DNA from 2 places in the Arsenicicoccus cauae genome. Region 2 is predicted to be linked to the other one. Evidence: riboswitches for the same ligand, from Rfam matches in the RefSeq annotation. Region 2 holds a riboswitch; the other holds the start of a gene.
What was found. Region 2 has a riboswitch for thiamine pyrophosphate ahead of ACF3NS_RS01900 (ECF transporter S component). Riboswitches for the same ligand answer to the same signal wherever they lie in the genome.
Positions count from the first base shown of each region.

Region 1: it holds a riboswitch for thiamine pyrophosphate, as region 2 does, so the genes downstream of both, thiM (hydroxyethylthiazole kinase) here and ACF3NS_RS01900 (ECF transporter S component) in region 2, are expected to answer to the same signal.

Region 1 is NZ_CP171001.1:1,356,987-1,361,387, reverse strand. Features, by position in the region: gene pyrE (orotate phosphoribosyltransferase) at 1-522, opposite strand, end outside; gene ACF3NS_RS06390 (SDR family NAD(P)-dependent oxidoreductase) at 560-1,336, opposite strand; gene ACF3NS_RS06385 (exodeoxyribonuclease III) at 1,385-2,179, shown strand; gene ACF3NS_RS06380 (hypothetical protein) at 2,176-2,520, opposite strand; TPP riboswitch at 2,796-2,894, shown strand; gene thiM (hydroxyethylthiazole kinase) at 2,884-3,708, shown strand; gene thiE (thiamine phosphate synthase) at 3,705-4,401, shown strand, end outside.
Region 2 is NZ_CP171001.1:418,940-423,340, forward strand. Features, by position in the region: gene ACF3NS_RS01895 (ATP-binding cassette domain-containing protein) at 1-1,046, opposite strand, end outside; gene ACF3NS_RS01900 (ECF transporter S component) at 1,027-1,692, opposite strand; TPP riboswitch at 1,740-1,845, opposite strand; gene ACF3NS_RS01905 (DUF4235 domain-containing protein) at 1,884-2,198, shown strand; gene ACF3NS_RS01910 (hypothetical protein) at 2,357-2,869, opposite strand; gene ACF3NS_RS01915 (FtsX-like permease family protein) at 2,919-4,401, opposite strand, start outside.

The sequences.
Region 1 (4,401 bases), 940 kb from region 2:
GCCCGCCTCGTCCTGGATGCGCTCCCCGGCGCCCGTCGCCCGGTCGGCGATCGTGGCGACCGCGACGACCTCGGCGCCGTCCTCGCGGGCGGCGGCCACGGCGTCGAGCGGCGACCCGCCGGTGGTCGTGGTGTCCTCGACCACCAGCACCCGGCGGCCCCGGACGGACGGTCCCTCGATGCGCTGCTGCAGGCCGTGCGCCTTGCCGGCCTTGCGGACGACGAACGCGTCGAGACGCTCGCCCGCAGCGGCCGAGGCGTGCAGCATCGACGTGGCGACGGGGTCGGCCCCGAGCGTGAGACCACCCACCGCGTCATACGCGAGGTCCCTGGTGAGGTCCCGCATCACGATCCCGACCAGCGGGGCCGCCTCGCCGTCGAGGGTGATGCGCCGCAGGTCGACGTAGTAGTCGGCCTCCGTGCCGGAGGAGAGGGTGACGCGGCCGTGCACGACGGCCTTGTCCTTGATGATCTCGAGCAGGCGGGCGCGGGCGTCGGCGGGGTTCGTGGGCGCGGGGTTCATGGGGCCCCAGCGTAGTTGCGGCTCGCGGGCAGCGCCCTCAGCGGGCGGTGCGCCGCCCCGAGGCGAGGCCCCCGCTCACGCGCCGGACGAGGCCTCGCGGCGCCACCTGGACGAGGCCCACGAGCGTCTTGTAGACGCCGCCGGGCACGCTCACCGCACGACCTCGTGCGACGTCGTCCAGGCAGTCCTGCACGAGCCGGTCGGCGTCGAGCCACGCGACGTCGGGCAGGTGCGACATGTTCATGGCGGCCCGCTGGTGGAACTCCGTGCGGGTGAAGCCCGGGCAGAGCGCCGTGGCGGTGACCCCCGTGCCCTGCAGCTCGTTGGCGAGACCCTCGGTGAACGTCGTGCACCACGCCTTGGCGGCGGAGTAGGTCCCCATCTGCACGAACGACGCCACCGACGAGACGTTGACGATCGCCCCGCGCCCCCGCTCGCGCATCGCCAGCGCCGCCGCCTGCGACACGACGAGCACCGCGCGGGTGTGGATCATCAGGTGGTGCTCCTCCTGGTCGATCGGGGTGCGCAGGAAGTCGGTCCGCAGGCCGTAGCCGGCGTTGTTGACCACGAGGTCCACGGGACGCTCCCGGTCGGCGACGCGATCGGCCACACGCTGCAGCTGGTCGCGCTCGGCGACGTCGGCGACCAGCACCTCGCAGCGCGTCCCGTGCAGGTCGCGCAGGTCATCGGCGACCTCCTGCAGCCGGTCATGGTTGCGGGCCACCAGGACGAGGTCGTGGCCGCGGCAGGCCAGCTCACGGACGAAGGCCAGGCCGATGCCGGCGGACGCGCCGGTGACGAGTGCGGTTGCCATGGACGACAGCGTAGGGGCTCGGTCCGACGGCTCCGGTAGGTTGGCGAGGTGCGCATCGCAACCTGGAACGTCAACAGCATCCGGACCCGCGTCGACCGCGTCGTCGCCTTCCTCGAGCGCCACGACGTGGACGTGCTGGCCATGCAGGAGACCAAGTGCAAGGACGCGCAGTTCCCGATGCTGCCGTTCGAGCAGGGGGGCTACGAGGTGGCCCACCACGGCCTCAACCAGTGGAACGGCGTCGCCATCGCCTCCCGCGTCGGGCTCGCCGACGTGCAGGTCGGCTTCGAGCAGATGCCGACCTACGGGGAGCCGGACGCGGTCGCCGAGGCACGCGCGCTCGGGGCGACCTGCGACGGGGTCCGCGTCTGGTCGCTCTACGTCCCCAACGGGCGCGAGGTCGGGCACGCCCACTACGCCTACAAGCTCGACTGGCTCGCCCGGCTCCGGGCGGACGGCGAGCGCTGGCTGGCCGAGGACCCGGCGGCCCAGGTCGCGCTCATGGGTGACTGGAACGTCGCCCCGCAGGACGAGGACGTCTGGGACATGGCCTTCTTCGAGGGCAAGACGCACGTCTCGGGGCCGGAGCGCGATGCCTTTGCGGCCGTGGTGGACGCGGGCTTCGCCGACGTGGTCCGGCCCTACACCTCCGAGCCCCGCACCTACACCTACTGGGACTACACCCAGCTGCGCTTCCCCAAGAAGCAGGGCATGCGCATCGACTTCTGCCTGGCCAGCCCCGCGCTGGCGCGGCGCGTCACCGGCGCCTCCATCGACCGCGAGGAGCGCAAGGGCAAGGGCGCCAGCGACCATGCCCCCGTCATCGTCGACCTCGACGCCTAGGCACCGGGAGCCTCAGGCCACCACCTCCAGCCTCGGGAGCAGCTCCACGCCGCGGCGTAGCACCCCAGGTCGAGCACGCCCCCGGCCTGCCAGCAGCGCTGCGCCACCTCCTGCCACGTGCGGTCGGCCGCGGTGGCGTGCGCCGGTCCGGGGCGCACGAGGAGCACGACGACCGATCCGTGCTCGCCGACCACCTCGGCGACGGCGTCGAGGAGCACGTGCATGCGGGCGGGGTCGCCGGGCCACGGCAGGTCGCGGAAGTACATCGGGGCGACGAGGTGCCCGTTGAGGTCCCCGACGAGGACCGCGACGTCGTGCTCGCGCGGTCCGGGAGGGGGCATGGTCTCGCGGATCGCCCGCCGAAGGCGGGCGATCCGCGAATCGAGTGACCGTCGAGCAGCTCGTCGAGCCTGAGCGGGACGTCGGCGGTGGTGCCGGGGGTGTGCGTGCTGGGTGTGATGTCCATGCGGCGATCGTCGCCACCGGCCACCCGCGCCCACCACCCCCTCCCGGCGTCCTGTGGACGACGACGCGGATCCACGTGCCCGCGGCGAGGGCTGTGGACAACCTCGGGACGGGTCCCGCGATCACCCCGCTTGCGCGGTCCGTTAGGGTGCAGGCAGACGCGGGGTGCCTGGCCGTCGGCCGGGCTGAGATCACACTCGTCGCACCTGATCTAGGTCGTGCTAGCGAAGGGACGTCGTATGACGGACGCATCCGTGGACCCGGTGACCGCAGTCACCCCCGACCAGGTGGGCGAGGCGCTCGCCCGGCTCAGGGACACCACGCCTCTGGTCCAGAGCCTCACCAACATCGTCGTGGCTCAGTGGACGGCCAACGTCCTGCTGGCCGCGGGCGCCGCCCCCGCCATGGTGGACAACCCGCACGAGGCCGAGGCCTTCGCCCGGGTCGCGGGCGGCGTGCTGGTCAACACCGGTACGCCGTACGACGACACGACCGTCGGCATGCGGGCCGCCGTCACGGGCGCGCAGGCCGCCGGCAAGCCCTGGGTCCTCGACCCGGTCGCCGCCGGGGGCCTGGCCTGGCGCACCGAGGTCGCGGTCTCGCTCATGGACGTGCACCCACCGACGATCGTGCGCGGCAACGCCTCCGAGATCGCTGGGCTGCTGGGCGGGCTCGGTGGCCGCGGGGTCGACAGCGCCGACTCGCCCGAGGAGGTGCTGGACCGCGCCCGCGAGCTCGCCACCTCCCGCGGCACCGTCGTCGCGGTCAGCGGCGCCGTCGACCACCTCACGGACGGCGAGCGCCTGGTCCGAGTGCACAACGGTGACCCCGTGATGACCAAGGTCACCGGCGTGGGCTGCGCCCTCGGTGCCCTGATGGCGGGCTTCGCGGCCGGGTGCGACGACGCCCTGCTCGCCGCCACGAGCGCCACCGCCCTGCTGACGGTGGCGGCCGAGCGAGCGGCCCGGGCGTCGCGCGGCCCCGGCAGCTTCGCCGTGGGGCTGCTCGACGAGCTGAGCCTGGTCACCCCGGACGAGCTGGCCGGCGCCCTGGTGCTGTCATGACGGGACCCCTGCGCGCCGCGCTCGACGGTCGGGACCTCGACCTCACGCTCTACCTCGTCACCGACACCACCCTGTGCGGCGGCGACGACGAGGTCGGGCGGGTCGCCCGCGCTGCCGTCGACGGCGGCGCGACGCTCGTGCAGGTCCGTGATCCGGACGCCGACGACGAGCGCATCCTGCGCCTGACCCGATCGGTCGTCCGGGCGCTCGAGGGCACCGGCGTCCCCGTCGTCATCAACGACCGCGTCGACCTCGTCGAGGCGGCAGGCGCCGCGGGAGCCCACGTCGGCCAGGGCGACCTGCCGCCCGAGCGAGCCCGCGCGCTCCTCGGCCCCGACAAGGTCCTCGGCCTGTCCTGCCAGACCCTCGCCCACGTGGAGGCAGCCCGGTCCCTGCCCGCGGGCACGCTGGACTACCTCGGGCTGGGGCCGGTGTGGGAGCAGAGCACCAAGCCCGACGCCGCCACGCCCGCGGGGCCAGAGGGCATCGCCGCCCTCGTCGCGGCGAGCCCGTGGCCGACGGTGGCCATCGGCGGGATCGGCATCGACCGCATCCACCAGCTGCCCGCCACCGGCGTCGACGGCGCCGCGGTGGTCAGCGCCATCTGCGCCGCGCCCGACCCCCGCGAGGCTGCGGCTACGCTGCTGGCCCGGTGGCGGGAGGCGGCGGAACGGCATACGACCGAGCCGACCG
Region 2 (4,401 bases):
CGCACCGTCCCGGACGTCGGCTCGAGCAGCCCGGCGGCGCACGCCACGAGCGTGGACTTGCCGGCCCCCGAGCGACCCGTCACGGCCACCGCCTCCCCCGGCGAGGCCTCCAGCGAGACGTCCTGCAGCACGAGCTGCGGCGGGTGCACCGCCTGCCAGGACGCGAGCCCGGGCTGCACCTGGCGCACGACCTCGTCCACCGCGGCCGTCACGCCACCGCGTCGGACCGGGGCGACCAGCCCGGACGGCATCTCGACCGGAGACGGGGTCGGCGCGCCGGGCACCCACAGGCCCAGCCCGGCGAGCCGCTCCCCCTCGGCCGCCAGCGTCGGGGCCAGGGGTCCGTCCGCCACCACGCGGCCCCCGTCGCCGAGCACCACCAGCCGGTCGCAGACGTCCACCCAGTGCGCGAGCTCGTGCTCGACGGCCACGAGGGTGGCCCCCACCTCGGCGACGGCCGCGGCCACCGCCGACCGGACTGCCTGCGCAGCCGCGGGGTCGAGCATCGAGCACGGCTCGTCGAGCAGGACGAGGCCGGGGTCGAGGGCGAGCACCCCGGCGAGCGCGAGGCGTTGGGTCTCGCCGCCGGACAGGGCCCGCGTCTCGCGGGTGGTGTCGTGGGGGAAGCGCACCGACGCGAGCGCCGCGCGCACCCGCTCCCAGAGCGGCCCGCGCGGCACGCCGGAGTTCTCGGGACCGAAGGCCACGTCGCGCCCGACGGTCCGGGCGACCACGGCGTCCTCGGGGTCCTGCAGCAGCAGGCCCACCTGCCCCGACACGTGCACCTGCCCGGTCTGGTCACCCCCGCCGGTCTCGGCGAGCACGCCGGCCAGCGCCCGCAGCAGGGTCGACTTGCCGGACCCGCTCGCCCCCGCGAGCAGCACCCGCTCCCCCGGCGCCACGCGCAGCGACACCCCGTCCAGGACCGGGCGGGCGGCGCCGTACGGCAGCCAGGTGAGGTCCTCGGCCTCGACGAGAGCCCCCCTCGGGCCCTCGTCGAAGCCGGGACCGGCGTCGAGGTCGACGTCAGCGGACGTGGGACTCACGCGCCTCGCGGCCCGCCGGGAAGGCGTCGACCACGCCGGCCCGGGCCAGCGCGCGCACCAGCGCGGCGCCCCCGAGCCCGGCGATCAGCGCGCACGAGACCATGCCGAAGGCGAGGTAGACGAGCTTGTGGACCCAGGCGAGCTGCGGGACGTACTGCCACCACTCGTAGACGCAGATCTCCAGCACGGCGCCGAGCACGCCGCCCAGCATCGCGGCGGCCAGGTCGAAGCGACGCCAGCGCCACACCCACATCGCCAGCTCCACCCCGAGCGCCTGCAGCAGCCCGGACAGCATCACGAGCCAGCCCCACTTGCTGCCGAGCAGCGTCTCCACGCTCGCGGCGATCAGCTCGACGTAGAGGGCCGCGCCGGGACGCCGGATCAGCAGCGCGCCGGCCACGGCGGGGAGCACCCACACGCCGAGCGCGAGCGAGCCGATCGGGGCATAGCCGACGGCGGCCGCCTCGACGACGTGGTAGAGGGTGCTGTCCCACCCCCAGAAGGCGACGCCCAGCGCGACGGCGAGGACGGCGCCGAGGACGAGGTCGACGCCTCGCCATGACATGAGGGTCCCCGTGGCGAGCGCGGACGGTCGTGCGTGCTGGCCCGGCCGCGCGGTGGCGGCGGAGCCGGTGTTGTTCGGCATACGAGATCTCCTGGTCGGTCACCAAGAGGGAAGGTGACCCCTCGGGTCGCCTCGAGAATCCGACTCCCTAGCGCCGGTGCTAACCGGATCAGGTGCGGAGGGTCTGCGGTCGCCCGCACTCTCAGCGCGATCTGCGCTCCCCTGTCGTGTGAAACGTGACGCTACCGCGAAGATCGTGTGAGACTCAACGCATGGGACCTAACGTGTGGAAGCTCATCGGCACCGGCGCCGCCATGCTGGCCGGCATGGTGGCCAACAAGATCGTCAACTCGGGCTGGCAGAAGGCCACGGGCAAGGAGGCCCCCTCCGACCCCACCAACCCCGACGTGGACTGGAAGGAAGCGCTGGCCTTCGCGGCGTTCTCCGGTCTCGTGATCGGCATCGCGCGCCTGGTGGCGCAGCGTCAGGCCGCCAAGGGCTTCGTCGCGGCCGTCAAGCGTCAGAGCGACGACATCGGTGACGTCGACCTGCAGGCGCAGATCGACGCCCGGACCAGCAAGGCCTGAATCACCCCGCCCGTTCCTGCGCGTCGCCCCGACCGGTCCATCGGTCGGGGCGACGTGCTGCTGCTCGGGGTCGGGAGTGCCGGGGGCGCGACCACCGGGGGCACGACCGCCGGGGCACGACTGCCGGGGAGGGGGACCAGTGCCGGGAAGCGGCGCGGTCAGGCCGCGGAGCGCAGGGCCGTCAGCTCTCGGTCCAGGTGGTCCAGGCGCAGGGCCAGCCGCAGGCGACGCCGCGACGGGTCCGGCTCGAACGCCGTGTCCTCGCCCTCGCGCAGCACCTCGGGCAGCGTGACCAGCAGGAGCCGGGACAGGCTCGCCAGCCGCTCCGGCTCGGCGACCAGCGCCGGGTCGGCCAGCACACCGCCGGCCCGGACGAGCACGCGGTCGAGCCAGGTCTCCACGTCCCACCCGAGGGCGCCGCGGCGGTCGTCGAGCCAGTCACCCAGCCGATCGACCTGACGACGCAGGTGCCGCAGGTGGTCCGGCTCGGCAGCGGCCTGCCGGTCGGCCGGGAGGGCGAGCCCGGCGAGGTAGCCGGCGAGGCCGAGACCGGCGCGCAGGGACGCGGGCAGCGGCAGGGCGGCGAGCAGCGTGCCCCCGCCGACGGTCAGCGCGCGCACGTGGCGCGGTGACGTGGCCGCGGCATAGACCTCACGCTCGACCCGACCCATCTCGTGCCTCCTCCCTGCCAGCGTAGGCCCGCGCCCTGGGAGCCGCGTGTCAGTCGGTGGCCAGGGCCGCGGCCGGGCTCACCCGGGCTGCCCGCCGAGCCGGTATGACGGACGCCAGCCAGCCCGCGGCGAGCGCCACGGCGGCGACGAGACCCAGTCGAGTCCAGGGGATCTCGGGGGTGATGGTCATCTCGCTGCCAAAGGTCGCGTAGGCCCCGCCGAGCCCGTAGGCCACCCCCAGCGCGAGCCCTACGAGCGTCCCGACGCCCGCCAGGGTCAGCGCCTCGAGGCCGAGCATGCTCCGCAGCTGGCGGCGGGTGAGGCCGAGGGCGCGCAGCAGGCCGGACTCCTGGGTGCGCTCGAGGACCGAGAGCCCGAGCGTGTTGCCGATGCCGACCAGGGCGATGAGCACGGCGATGCCGAGCAGACCGGTGACGACGAGCAGGACGACGTCCATGATCCGCTCCATCTCGGCGCGCTGGGTGGCGACTCGCTGGACCTGGGCCCCGCGGATCGTGGTGGCGTCCTGGGCCAGCTGCTCGGTCGCGGTGGCCGCGTCCTTGACCTCGGCGAACCTGATCCAGGCGGACCCCTTGGCCTGCGGGTCGAGGCGCCGCACGGTGGCCGCCGTGACGACCGGGGCGTCGGCGTGGTCCGCCCTGACATCGGCGCGCAGGTCCAGGCGCGCGGCGCCGTGGGCGAGGGTGACGGTGTCGCCGGTGCGCAGGCCCGAGCTCGCCGGGAGGAGCACGGTGTGGTCGTCCAGCCCGGCGAAGAGCTGCGGCCGACGGGAGACCTGCACCGCCGCGTCGTCGGCGCCGGTGACGGTGGCCTGACCGCCACCCGACCCTCCACCGGACCCACCGCCTGCGGCGACGTCCACCGGGCGCCCGCCGTGCGTCAGGGTGGCGGGGGCGTCGAGCACGAGGGTGGCCGCGTCGACGACGCTGCTGCGCCGCAAGGTGTCGAGGTCGCGCGCCTCGATACCTCGGGGCGCCTGGGGTGCCTGGACGAGGGCGTCGACGGGCGTCTGCTTGTCGAGGGCGTCGGTGGCCGAGCGGACCCCGGTCGCCGAGCCGACGCTCATCATCGTGATCAGCGTGACGCCGACGAGCAGGGCGCTCGCGGTGGCGGCGGCCCGGGCGGGGTTGCGGCCGGCGTTGTCGACGGCGAGCTCGCCGGGCACCCCACCGAGGCGGGCGGGGAGCGCACCGGCCACGCGGGCCAGGCCGGGCACGACCACGGGGGCCACCATCAGCACGCCGAGGAAGGACAGCAGCCCGCCCGGGATGCCCGTCGCCAGCTGGTGCTGCAGGGCGCCGTGCCCGAGTAGCGCACCGCCGCCGGCCGCGAGGACCGACCCCACCGCGACCCGCAGGGCGCGGACACGGCGCACCCGGGCTGCGGTCTCGGGGCGCAGCGCCGCGAGGGGCCTGACCCGGGTCGCGGCGCGGGCGGGGGCGAGGCTCGCCACGAGGGTCACCACGATGCCGGTCAGGAGCGGGGCCACGACGGCGAGCGGGGTGACGACG